DNA from 2 places in the Mesorhizobium sp. M1A.F.Ca.IN.020.04.1.1 genome. Region 2 is predicted to be linked to the other one. Evidence: predicted binding sites of a transcription regulator. Region 2 holds the regulator's gene; the other holds the start of a gene.

Region 1 (6,476 bases), on a different contig from region 2:
TCTGCGCTCAAAGGTGCGGCCTCAGGTCCCGCCTGACAAGGGACCGTGGCCCGAAAGCAGGAACATTCCAGCTTTGGCGCCGTTGCCACGACATCCCAATCGGCAGAGGAGAGGAAACCATGGCCGACAGACCTACAGTTGTAAACACCAGTGGCGGGGGCGGCGCCGGCACAGCCGTGGCCATCGTTCTTGCCATCATCGCGATCGTGGCCCTGCTGTTCTTTACCGGCATCATCAATGTCGGTGGCCGCACCGGCGGTGGCGGATCGACGGATGTCAACGTAAAGCTCGATGCGCCGAAGGTCGAGGCGCCCAAGGTGGAGACGCCTGCGGCACCGTCGACGACGCCGGCACCCGCACCGGCCGCACCGGCTCCGGCCCCGGCGCCGGCCAACGGCGGCTGATCCGCCAGGCGCAACCGGCAGGCCGGCTGCGCGTTTATCGAATGGCTACTCCAGCTTCGGCCCGCGCATTCCTCTGGTAGGCGCGGGCCCTTTTTCTCTCGGGCCCTCTTTTCTCGGGCAGGTCCGCTCAGTCATCCAATTCCATCGGCCGATGGCCCGGCCTTTGATGCCAGACGACCTGGCGGAAGTCCGTCAGTTCGACGACTTGGTCGCAGGTCGGACAGATATAGTTGTCGCAGCACTGGCGAAGCGCCGGCGGAGTGCGGCGCACTGCCCCGACCGGCGGACGGGTTTCCGTTTTTCCTACCTGATGAAGCATCGATTCCTCCCAGTTTTTCTGATTTTTCGAGTATCGCCTTCCACCCGGCTTGGCCTCGCCTATGGCGGTTTTGATGGGCGCGGTGAGCGCGCGCCCGCGAGCGGAAATGAAAATGGACTATCGCGGACGGGGCCTGGCTTTGCCGCGGCGCTATTGGCGAAATTCACTTGCCGAGGGTTCACAGGATTCTCCCCAAGGGGCGAGAAACGGGGTGGCCCCTCAACCACCGTCGTGCCAGGCGCAAGGAACAGCAAAACACCGGCAGAGCGTGCTTGCAATAGGGCCTGCGCGGCAAAATCGATTTCGCGCCGCGCCCGGCAATTACATTAGCAATCATTCATTGAAAGGCGTATCAATCCAGCGGCGGTCGCCGACGATCGCGCGTCAGGCCCCGCTTGCAATCCTTGGAAATGGGAGGATGCCATGGCCGAAGCTGCAATGAAGGTCACCAAGCTCGAATCCAAGTCGCATAACAATCCCGACGAGGTTCGCTCGCCCGCCAAGACCCGCGTCGAAGTGGTGCGGCTGCCGGGCTACACGCTCGGGCGGCTCAACATGGAGCCGGGCTGGAGATGGTCCGAATGCGTGAAGCCGGTGGTCAAGACCGACAGCTGCCAAGTCTCGCATGTCGGCTATGTCGTGTCCGGGACGATCACCATACGCATGGACGATGGGACGCAGAAGACCTTCGAGGCCGGCACGTCCTATACCATCCCGCCCGGGCATGACGCCTGGGTGGAAGGCAATGAGCCATTCCAATGGCATCGAGGTGCTCAGCGCCGAGCAATACGCCAAACCGGCCTAGCGGCGGCTGTCGGCGAAGGGACGGCCGATCCCCCATGTGGGACGATCAGAGGGGGCGCTGTCCCGCCATCGTCTCAGAACCTGGATCTCCGGCTCGGCCGCACTTCGTCATCCTGGTCTTCGCGCGTCGCTCGGCTCCTGACTTCGTCCTGGCATGACGCAGTTTTGGGCCGCGATCCTTCGCGCCCCTCCCTGGTCAGCGGTCAACCCGTCAAAGGGGAGCACACCGGCGCAACCGGTCAAAGCCCTTGGTTGTGACGGGTTGCAGATGTTCTCATACCCAGCTGGCCGGCTTGACAGGAAACTCCTTTTGTTCTCTTTATGTTCATACGCATTACCGCTTACAACAGTTGCTGCTAATGCTGCGATGCCGCAAAGCGGATGGATGGAGCCGGGAGCGCGATGGCCGCCACGAACGCCGCTTCGGCCGCTACGATCCTGCATGCCGATCTCGACGCCTTCTACGCCTCGGTCGAGCAACTGCTCGACCCGTCGCTGCGCGGCAAGCCGATCGCAGTCGGCGGCGGCGTAGTGCTTGCCGCCTCCTATGAGGCGAAGATTTTTGGCGTGCGCGGCGGCATGCCCGGCCGCAGGGCGCGCGAGCTCTGTCCGCAGCTCATCTTCGTCGGCGGCCGCTTCGGCGAATACCAGCGTCTCGGCGACGCCGCGATCAAGGTGCTCGACGATTTCACGCCGCTGGTCGAGCGCATCTCGATCGACGAGGCTTTCGCCGATGTCGCCGGCTGCACGCATCTGTTCGGACCGCCGGACGAAATTGCGCGAACCATCCGCCGCCGCGTGAAGAGCGAGCTCGGCCTGCCGATCTCGATCGGGGTGGCACGGACGAAGCATCTCGCCAAGATCGCCTCGCAGGTGGCCAAGCCCGACGGGCTGGTGGTGGTCGAGCCTGGCACCGAGCTTTCCTTCCTGCACGATTTGCCGGTGTCGCTGATGTGGGGCGTCGGTCCGGCAACCAAAGCCAGGCTCGCCGAGATCGGCGTCGAGACGATCGGGCAATTGGCGCGCACGCATAGCGGCGCGCTGGAGCGGCTGATCGGCCATGCCGCCGGCCAGAAGCTCGCGGCTCTTGCCTGGAACCGCGACCCGCGCCGGCTGGAGACGCATCGCCGCGCCCATTCCGCCGGCGCGCAGTCGGCGCTGGGCCGCAAACCGGCGCTGCCGCGCGTCTTCGTGCCGACGCTCCTGCATCTCGCCGATCGCGTCGCCAGCCGCCTGCGCGCCAAGGACCGGCCCGGCCGCACGGTGACGGTGCGCGTGCGCTTTGCCGACATGCGCGCGGTCACGCGCTCGGTGACGCTGGAGCAGCCGATCCAGGCGACGGCCATGCTCGCTGACGTCGCGGAAGAGCTGGTCAGAGGCGTGCTCGCCGCTCACCCGGGCGAACGGGAAATCTCGCTGCTGGCGATCTCGGTCTCGCATCTGGAAGAGCATGCCGAGCTGCAGCTCGAACTGCCGCTCGGCCTGGCGGACGAGAAGCTGAAGCCCGGCAGCCGCAAAGGCCTCGCCCGCTTCGGCGCCGACCGCGCCATAGACAAGATCCGCCAGCGCTTCGGCAAGCAGGCCGTCGGCTACGGCACCGTCGCGCTGCAAGCAGCGCGCTCGGTGCCGGATGAATTCAGGGAGCTGGCGGAGAAGGAGCTGTGAGGGAGGTGCTTCGGCATCTGCTCTGCGGCGCTGGAGATTGGCGAAAGCCGACGCGCCGTCCGATCTCCCCCTTGTGGGGAGATGTCGCCGAAGGCGACAGAGGGCGTCGCCGCGCGTGAAGCGCCGGCGTCGTCGGCGACGAAGACAATGCTGGCGATCTATGTGAGACGACCCTCTCTGGCCTGCCGGCCGTATCCCCCTCAAGGGTTGAGATCACGCGCTCGGTCGGCTGCCCTCAACCCGCCACCGCCCAGACCAGCCGCATCGCCGCGCTCATCGTTTGCCCATCTTCAAGCACCGTCAGCCCTTCGCCGTGATGCGCATCGACCGGGTGCGACACCGGCTCGAAGCAGAAGAAGTCGGCGTCGGATGACGGGGAATAGAGGATATAGACGCCAAGCTCCGGCGAGGCGGTGAGCGTGACCCCGATCCCCTCCTCGAGCTGCGCGATCGAGGCGCGACGATTCCAGCCGTCGAAGGCGTTGTTGACCCAGTCCCACGGCAGCGGGATGGAGCGCGAGAAATCCCAGGCCGGGCGCTCGCTCACGGGCACGACGCCGACCGGCAAATGGCGCTCGTCCTCCAGCCAGACACGCCCGGCCTTGGCCTCGAGCAGGGTTGTGTCGCCGCGCGGGAACCAGGGATGGAAACCGAGGCCGTAAGGCAGGCGCATGCCGGCGCGGTTCTCCACCGTCAGCCGCGCCTCCAGCGCGCCGTCCCGCAGCGCATAGGCCACGGTAGCCGCATAGCGGTAAGGACCGATCGCGCCCTCGTCGAGCACCAGCTCCGCCTCGGTGTCCGTGCGGCGGGCAAGCCGCCACGGTTTCTGGAAACCGTCGCCATGGATCGGAAAGGCTTCGCCCGGAATGTTCGGCGCGACGGCGTGGAAGCGGCCGTCGAAAGTGAAGCCGCCGCCGGAGATGCGGTTCGACCACGGCACCAGGAGTTGGCAGCCGGACGTGCCGGTGCCATCGCCCGGCTTCAGCAGCGGAACCGGCGCGCTGCCGATCACCAGCGCGTCATAGCGCGCGATCGCCGCGCCCTTCTCCGGCGCCAGCACCAGCCTCGCCTGCCCGTCGTTCAGCTTGACCGCGCCGGCCATATCCTCACCAGCCGCCATCGATGGCGATGTTCTGGCCGCTGATCATGTCGGAGGCGGGTGAGGCGAGGAACAGGACGAGCTCGGCGACATTGTCAGGCTCGATGCGCGTCTTGAGGCTTTGGTTCTCGAGGATCCAGTCATTGTACTGCTTCAACCGGTCGCCGAAGACGCGCGCCTCCGCCTCCGAGACCACCGCGCCCGGCGACACGGCGTTGACGCGGATGCCATGCGGCCCGAGCTCGCGCGCGAGCGACTTGGTGAGCCCGAGCATGGCGCCCTTCGAGGCGACATAGGGCACGTAGCCGTCCCAGCGGCCGTTGAGCGTGATCGAGCAGAAGTTGACGATCTTGCCGTAGCCCTTCGCCTTCATGCCCGGCGCGCAGGCCCGCGCCAGCGCAAAGGCGGCCGAGGAATTGACGCGGATCTGATCCTCATATTCGGCCAGCGAGAACTGCTCGAACGGCCGGTTGATGATCAGCGCCGCGTTGTTGATCAGGATATCGATCCCACCTTCCTTCGCCGCCAGCGCGGCAACGGCCGCTTCCGCATCGGCCAGCCGGTTGAGATCGCAGCCGACGAAGGCCATATCGCCCCTGGCCTGTCCGGCAAGTCTCGCCACCGTCTGCTCGGCATCGCCGATGTCGGGGCGGTCGAGCACCAGCACGCGCGCGCCGGCCCGCGCCAGCGTCACCGCCTGGGCCCGGCCAAGCGAGCCGAGGCCGCCCGTCAGCAACACTTTACGACCAGCGAGCGCCTTCATTGCCTAACCCCTCACAGGACAGAATGGACTTCGTCGATCGAAGTGTCGCCGATACGCTTGTCCAGCACCATCTCGCCGCGCGCCATCGCGACGATACGGTCGCAGCACTCGAAGACGTGGTGCATGTTGTGACTGATGAAGACGCCCGTCACTCCCTGTTCTTTCAGGCCGCGCACGAAGCCGATCACCTTGTTGGTCTCCTTGACCGAGAGGTGATTGGTCGGCTCGTCGAGGATCATCACCTTCGACTTGAAGTGCATGGCGCGCGCGATCGCGACGCCCTGGCGCTGGCCTCCGGAGAGCTCGCCGACGAGCGCATCGGGGGAGCGCAGATGCAGGTCGACATTGGCGATGGCGCGCACGCTTTCCTCGGCCATCTTCTTCTGGTCGAGGATGCCTACGCCGAGGATCGAGAACCGGATCGGCTCACGGCCGATGAACAGGTTGCGGGCGATCGACATGGTGGGGACCATGGAATTGTACTGGTAGATGGTCTCAATGCCGAGATCCATCGCGTCGCGCGGCGTCGCGATGCTGACCTCCCTGCCCTCGACCTTGATCTCGCCCTGGTCGGCGCGGTGGACGCCGGACAGGATGTTGATCAAGGTCGACTTGCCGGCGCCGTTGTCGCCGACCAGTCCGAGCGCCTCGCCGCGCTTGAAGTCGAGCGTGACGCCTTTGAGGGCATGCACGCCGGAATACCATTTGTGCAGATCGCGCACCGAGATGATGGCATCGCTCACGGCTCAGCCCTCCATCTTGATGGCCTTGGCGCGCTTGCGCATCCAGGCATTGGCCACGACGGCAAAGATGGTCAGGAAGCCGATGGCGAATTTGAACCAGTTGGCGTCGACATGGCTTAGCACAAGGCCGTTGTCGATGACACGGATGAGCGTCGTGCCGATGATGCCGCCCATGACAGTGCCGATGCCGCCGGCGAGCGAGGCGCCGCCGATGACGGCGGATGCCACCGCCTGCAGCTCCATCCCCTCGCCGATCGAAGGCAGCGGCGACCCCAGCCGCAGCACCTGCAGCATGCCGGCGAAGCCCGAGAGCACCGAGCACAGCATGAAGCAGACGATCTTTACCCTGGCAGTTGGGATGCCCATCGCGGCGGCGGCCGGCAGGAAGCCGCCGGTAGCCTTGATCCAGTTGCCGAAATTGGTGCGCGACAGCATCAGCGAGGTCAGCACCGCGACCGCGACGAACCACAGAAACGACATGCGGAACATGTTGCCCGGCCCGACGAAGGAAGTGAACAGCCAAGTCGGCAGGTCGGCGGGCAACAGCGGCGGAAAGCCGCCGGAAACCACAACGGTGAGCGATCGCGCCATGAACAGCATGCCGAGCGTGGTGATGAAGCTCGGGATGGCGAAGCGGATGGTGACGTAACCGTTGATGAAGCCGATGGCCGCCGAGACG
Region 2 (6,476 bases):
TTTGATCCGCAACCCGCGCCAGGCTCTCCTCACGGCCGAGCACGGCGAGTACATCGAACACGCCGGGCGAGGTGCTGCGGCCGGTGAGCGCGGCTCTCAGCGGTTGGGCCACGGCGCCGAGCTTATGGCCGCCGGCCTGCGCAAAGTCGCGAATAGCGGCTTCCGCGGTTGCGGCGCTCCATTCGCTGGAGATCGCGGCGAGCGCGGCATGGGTACCGCGCAAAATGGCGCGGGCGTCGCTGCCAAGCAACCCCGCAGCCCTTTCGTCGAGCTGCAAGGGCCGCTCGGCGAACAGGAAGCCGGCTCCATCGACGAGCTCGACCAACGTCTTTGCCCGCTCCTTGAGGCCCGGCATGGCAGCAAGCAGCTGTGCCTGGCGCCTGTCGTCGAGCTTGGCCGCAAGCGCCGGGCCACCCTCGAGATAGGGCAGGGTGGCTACGAGAATATCAAATAGCGCCTTGTCGTCCATCTTGCGCATATGGACGCCGTTCAGCGCCTCGAGCTTGGCGAAGTCGAACCGGGCGGCGCCCTTGTTGACGTCGGCGATGTCGAACCAGGAGATCATATCCTTGATCGACATCACCTCGTCGTCGCCGTGGCTCCAGCCGAGCCTGGCCAGATAGTTGAGCAGGGCCTCCGGCAGATAGCCCATGGCGCGATAAGCCTCGACGCCGAGCGCGCCGTGGCGCTTCGACAGCTTGGCGCCGTCGGCACCATGGATCAGCGGGATGTGCGACATCGACGGCACGGTCCAGCCCATGGCGTTGTAGATTACGGTCTGGCGCGCGGCGTTGGTCAGGTGATCGTCGCCGCGGATGATGTGGGTGACGCCCATATCGTGATCGTCGACGACGACGGCATGCATGTAGGTCGGGTTGCCGTCCGAGCGCAGGATGATGAAGTCGTCGAGGTCCTTGTTCGGGAATCGCACCTCGCCCTGCACGCGGTCGTGCACGACGGTCTCTCCTTCGGTCGGCGCCTTGATGCGGATGGCGCCCTTGACGCCGGGAGGCGCCTCGGAGGGGTCGCGGTCGCGCCACTGGCCATTGTAGCGCGGCGGCAGCCCCTTGGCCCGCGCCGCCTCGCGCATCGCCTCCAGCTCGGCAGGCGTCTCATAGCTGTAATAGGCCTTGCCCAGCCGTACGAGCTCCTCTGCCACCTCACGGTGGCGCGGCGCTCGCTCGAACTGCGACACGGCCTCGCCGTCCCATGAGAGGCCGAGCCAGGTCAGCCCGTCCAGGATAGCGGCTGTCGCCGCTTCGGTGGAGCGCTCGCGGTCGGTGTCCTCGATGCGCAGCAGCATCGTGCCGCCCGTGTGCCTGGCGTAGAGCCAGTTGAACAGCGCCGTGCGCGCCCCGCCGATGTGCAGATAGCCGGTGGGCGAGGGGGCAAAGCGGGTGACGACCTTGTCGGACATGGAACTCTCGGAAGAAGCTCTGAAGCGGGCATGATTGCGCGGACTTTCGCGCGGTGGGCGTTCATGTAGCATAGGAGGTCTGGGGCGCAAGGGGCAGACCCGATGGCTGGACGTGGCCGGGGTGCGGAGGATGGCGAGAAGACGACGGCTGGCGTGAGCGAGCGCCTGCTGTTTGCCGACACCGTGCCTGCTGAGGCAGTACCGGTTTGGGTTCCCGTGCCGCGTCCGGCCACCGAGATTTCGGACGGCGACGCCGTCGTGAAGCCGCCTCCGCCGGCAGCCATCGACTTGATCCGCAGGCGGTTCCGCCGTGCCTCGTTTTCCGCGATTCGCCGGGGTGTGGCCGAGGCAGCCTCCACCGAGCTCGACCGCGGCATCGGCTTCCTCCTGGTGCCGGTGTTCCTGGCCGCCGGCGTGATACTCTATTATTCCTTGAGCGCCGAGCCGGATCTTTACAGACCGCTGGCGGCGGTGGCGCTGATGGCTCTATGCGCGGCGGTTTCGCGTCCCTGGCTGAAGACACACCTGGTCTTTATGGCGGCGTTGTTTTGCGCGCTGGGATTCGTCGCCGCGAAGGTCGAGACCTGGCGCGCCGCTACACCGATGCTCGGCTCCGAAATCCAGACGCGGCTGACAGGCCGCGTCGTCATCGCCGAGGAAATGGCCAATGGCCGCGTCAGGCTGACCATCGATCTCGTCTCGACCGCGCATCCAAAGCTGCGCTACGCGCCGGATCGCGTCAGGCTTTCGGCACGCAGGATCCCGGCCGGCATGAAGGCCGGATCGCTGGTGATGGGTTACGCGCGGCTTCTGCCGCCGACCGGGCCGGTCCGTCCCGAAAGCTATGATTTTTCCTTCGACAGCTATTTTTCCGGCATCGGCGGCAGCGGATTTTTCCTCGGCGACCCGAAAGTCATTCCGCCAACCGACCCGATCGCTCAGACGAGCATCGCCTCGGCCATCGAGAACGCGCGCGAAAATATTGCCGACCACATCAGAAGCACCGTCGGCGGACCCGAAGGCGAGATTGCCGCCGCACTGATCGTCGGCGTGCGCGCCGGCATTCCCGAGGACATCAACGAGGCGATGCGGCGGACCGGCATCTATCACATCATCTCGATTTCGGGCCTGCACATGGCGCTGGTCGCCGGCACGGTCATGCTTCTGCTGCGCGGCGCCTTTGCGCTGTTCCCGGATTTTTCGTCACGCCGGCCGGTGAAGAAATATGCCGCGACAATCGCGCTTATGTCGATCGCCGCCTATCTCGTCATCTCCGGCGTGGTGGTCGCCGCCGAGCGAAGCTTCATCATGCTGGCCGTCATGCTGATCGCCGTGCTTTTCGATCGCGCCGCGCTGACGATGCGCAACTTGGCGATCTCGGCCATCGCCGTCATCCTGGTGTCGCCGCATGAAGTGGTTGGCCCGAGCTTTCAGATGTCGTTCGCGGCAACCGCCGCCCTTGTCGGCGCCTATGCCGGCTGGTCCGACTACCGCGCCGGCAAGGTGAGAGCGCCGCCGGACAAGCGTTCGTTCCTGCGGTTCATGTCGCACAAACTGGCAGTCGGAGCAGGTGGCGCCGCAATGACGTCGATCATTGCCGGAAGTGCCACGGCGCTGTTTGCCATCTGGCATTTCCAGCGCGTCTCGCCGCTCAGCCTGCTGGCCAATCTCGCGATCATGCCGATCGTCACGATCGTGATGTTTCTCGCCGTCGCCAGCGCGGTCATGATGCCGTTCGGCTTCGACGGGCCCTTCCTCTATTTGATGGGCAAGGGCCTGGCGGCGATGATCGCGATCTCGGCGTGGATTTCGGAGTGGTCGCCGGTCGATGCCGTGGGCCTGATCTCGATCCATTCGGTGCTGCTGGCGACGATCGCGCTCGTCATCGCCACGATGGCGACTACCTGGCTCAGGCTGGCCGCAATTCCTTTCGCTGCCGCGGCCGTGATGATCATCCCGCAGGTGCGCACGCCGGACCTGCTGATCTCGGAGGACGCGCATCTGGTGGCGATGCCGATCGGCGGCGGCGAACTCGCCATCAATCGCGCCCGCTCCAACGAGTTCACCACCGATAACTGGAAACGTGCGCTCAAGGCCGAAACGATCGTGCCGCCGGAGACATTCGCCAAGGGCACGCTGGACTTGGCCGATCCGGTCGACCTGCCGCCTGGATCGCCCTTTTACTGCACGGGCGATCTCTGCATTGGCCGGCATCCATCAGGCGCGATCGTCGCGCTCGCCGAGAACCGCGAAGCTGCCCGGCCTGCCTGCGACTTCGCAGACCTCATCGTCATCAACGACGCCACGGCCTACAATCCCTGCCACGATCCGCGTATCCTCGTCGTCACCAAGCGGCAGCTCGCGCGCGACGGCAGTGCCGCCGTCTTCTTCGATCCGCAATCGGCGACGGCGCGAGCAACCATTCAATACGCCGTCGAAAAACCGTACCGCCCTTGGCACGAACAGCGGCGCTACTCGCGTGAGGCGAGGGGGTTGGCGCCTTACAAGAAGCCCGAGAAGCCGGAAGCCAAGCCGCAGCCCCCTCAGTAGCGGCGGATGAGCCCGACGAGCTTGCCCTGAACCTTCACGCGATCGGGACCGAAGATGCGCGTCTCATAGGCCGGATTGGCAGCCTCGAGCGCGATGGAGGCGCCCTTGCGGCGGAAGCGCTTCAGCGTCGCCTCCTCGTCATCGACCAGCGCCACGACGATCTCCCCGGGGCTCGCAGTGCTGGCGTTGCGGATGATGACCGTGTCGCCGTCGAAGATGCCGGCCTCGATCATCGAGTCGCCTTTGACCTCGAGCGCGTAGTGCTCGCCGCCCGCGATCATGTCCGGCGGCACTGTGATCGAATGCGTCTGGTGCTGGATGGCGTCGATCGGCACGCCGGCGGCAATGCGACCCATCACCGGGATGGAGACGGCTGAAACGGCGTCGTCGTCATTGCTGGGCGTCGGCGTGCGGGCGGGCGCCGCGGGTTTGATCTGGCGGCCGAGATTGCCTTGGCCGCCCTGGATGACGCTCGGCGAGAACTTCTTCGCCGCATTGAGGCCGGGCGCGATCGAGTCAGGTAGGCGCAGCACTTCAAGGGCACGCGCCCGGTTCGGAAGCCGGCGAATGAAACCGCGCTCCTCCAGCGCCGTGATCAGGCGGTGGATGCCCGATTTCGAGGCAAGGTCGAGCGCTTCCTTCATCTCATCGAAAGACGGCGGAATGCCGCTTTCCTTGAGCCGTTCATGGATGAACATCAGCAGTTCATGTTGTTTGCGCGTCAGCATGGCGGCCCCCGTGGGTTCTGAAACCAGAATCAGAAAAACAAACCCAGAACAAACACTATCTGTTCCAGTTGTGTTCCGCAACCGTTTAAAGTTTAGTGAATGTGTTGACGTTTTGTTCAGCGTAACATCAGAACGCTGCATTCCTCGCCGGCTTCAGCCGCCGGTGCGAAGGGTTGGCGCACGATCAGGCCATTGGCATCGGCGAGCATCCTCAACATCGAGGAATCCTGGATGCCGAACGGTGTTGCGATCAACGCCCCCGCATCTTCGCGGACCACGGCGCGCACATAGTCCTGCCTGAGATCGTTGGCGTGCATTGCGACGCCTAACCGAGCCGTGCGGATTTCCTGACGGCAGGACCGGCCGCCCAGCCGCGCCAGAAGCGGCTTCAGGAACAGCTGCGAGCAGACCAGGCTTGCGACCGGATTGCCGGGCAGGCCGATGCAGCGAATGTCGCCGAGCCGGCCAAACATCAGCGGCTTGCCGGGACGCATGGCGATCTTCCAGAAGTCGAGCTGCATGCCTTCGCCGGTCAGCACGTCATGGATCAAGTCGTGGTCGCCGACGGAGGCGCCGCCAAGCGTGACGATGACGTCGGCGCCGGCCTTGACCGCCTTCTTGACCAGGGCCGCGATCGCGTCCTTGCGGTCGGCGGCGATGCCGAGGTCGAGCGCGCGCGCGCCGACCGACTGGGCCGTAGCTGTGACGCCACAGGCATTCGACGAGATGATCTGGTCGGGGCCGAGCGCGCTGCCCGGCGGCAGCAATTCATCGCCGGTGGCGATGATGGCGAGCAGCGGCTGCCGCACCACGTTGAGACTCGGATGGTTGGCCGATGCCGCCAGCGAAAGCGCCGCCGGATCGAGCTGGCGGCCTTTTTCGAGGAGCAGGTCGCCCTCGCAGAAGTCGAGGCCGCGGCGACGGACGTTTCGTCCCTCCACGGTCGGCTCGGTCACTTCGATGCCGCCGCCGCCGAGATCGCGGACATTCTCCTGGATAACGATGGTATCGGCGCCTTCGGGGAGCGGCGCGCCGGTGAAGATGCGCACGGCCTCGCCCTTGCCGACAGAGCCGGTGAAGCCACGCCCGGCGGGGGCCATGCCGATCACGGAGAGCCGGGCCGGCGCCGAGGCTACGTCGGCGGCCCGTACGGCGTAGCCGTCCATCGCCGACGCATTGAAGGGCGGCTGGGTGCGCAGAGCCACCACGGGGTCGGCCAGCACCCGGCCGGACGCGTCGGCCAGCGGCACGCTTTCGCCTGGCAGCGCGGTCGCGCCGTCCAACAGGCGTTGGAGCGCGTCAGCGACTGGAAGCAAAGCCATGCTAAGGACCTACCTTGTAGTCGCCCGACTTGCCGCCGGTTTTCTCGACCAGCCTGATGCCGGAAATCGCCATGCCGCGGTCCGCTGCCTTGGCCATGTCGTAGATGGTGAGGCAGGCGACCGACGCCGCGGTCAGCGCCTCCATTTCCACCCCGGTCTTGCCGGTAACCCTGGCAAGCGCGCTGACCCTCAGGCCGGGAAGCGCGTGGTCGGGCTCGATCTCGACGGACACCTTGGTGAGAAGGAGGGGATGGCAAAGCGGGATGAGCTCATGCGTCTTCTTGGCCGCCATGATGCCGGCGAGGCGCGCCGTGCCCAGCACGTCGCCTTTCTTGGCGTCGCCGGCCAGGATCATCTCCAGCGTTTCCGGCTGCATGGTGACATACCCTTCGGCGATGGCCGTGCGCGTCGTCTCGGCCTTGCCGCCGACATCGACCATGTTAGCTTCGCCCTTGGCGC

The links. Region 2 encodes LexA, which represses DNA repair genes until DNA is damaged. Its sites were predicted from a motif close to TGTTCNNNNTGTGTTCNG; they were not measured.
Region 1: a site for LexA is predicted at 1,839-1,856, ahead of dinB (DNA polymerase IV). Genes of this name have one in related genera too.

The regions. Positions count from the first base shown of each region.
Region 1 covers NZ_RZSN01000183.1:1,882-8,357, reverse strand. Annotated here, with positions in the region: gene EOA49_RS26530 (hypothetical protein) at 120-404, shown strand; gene EOA49_RS33740 (cupin domain-containing protein) at 1,147-1,785, shown strand; gene dinB (DNA polymerase IV) at 1,930-3,192, shown strand; gene EOA49_RS26515 (aldose 1-epimerase) at 3,428-4,312, opposite strand; gene EOA49_RS26510 (SDR family oxidoreductase) at 4,299-5,054, opposite strand; gene EOA49_RS26505 (ATP-binding cassette domain-containing protein) at 5,066-5,797, opposite strand; gene EOA49_RS26500 (ABC transporter permease) at 5,801-6,476, opposite strand, start outside.
Region 2 covers NZ_RZSN01000174.1:5,010-11,485, forward strand. Annotated here, with positions in the region: gene gltX (glutamate--tRNA ligase) at 1-1,417, opposite strand, end outside; gene EOA49_RS26020 (ComEC/Rec2 family competence protein) at 1,520-3,967, shown strand; gene lexA (transcriptional repressor LexA) at 3,961-4,695, opposite strand; gene glp (gephyrin-like molybdotransferase Glp) at 4,812-6,017, opposite strand; gene moaC (cyclic pyranopterin monophosphate synthase MoaC) at 6,019-6,476, opposite strand, start outside.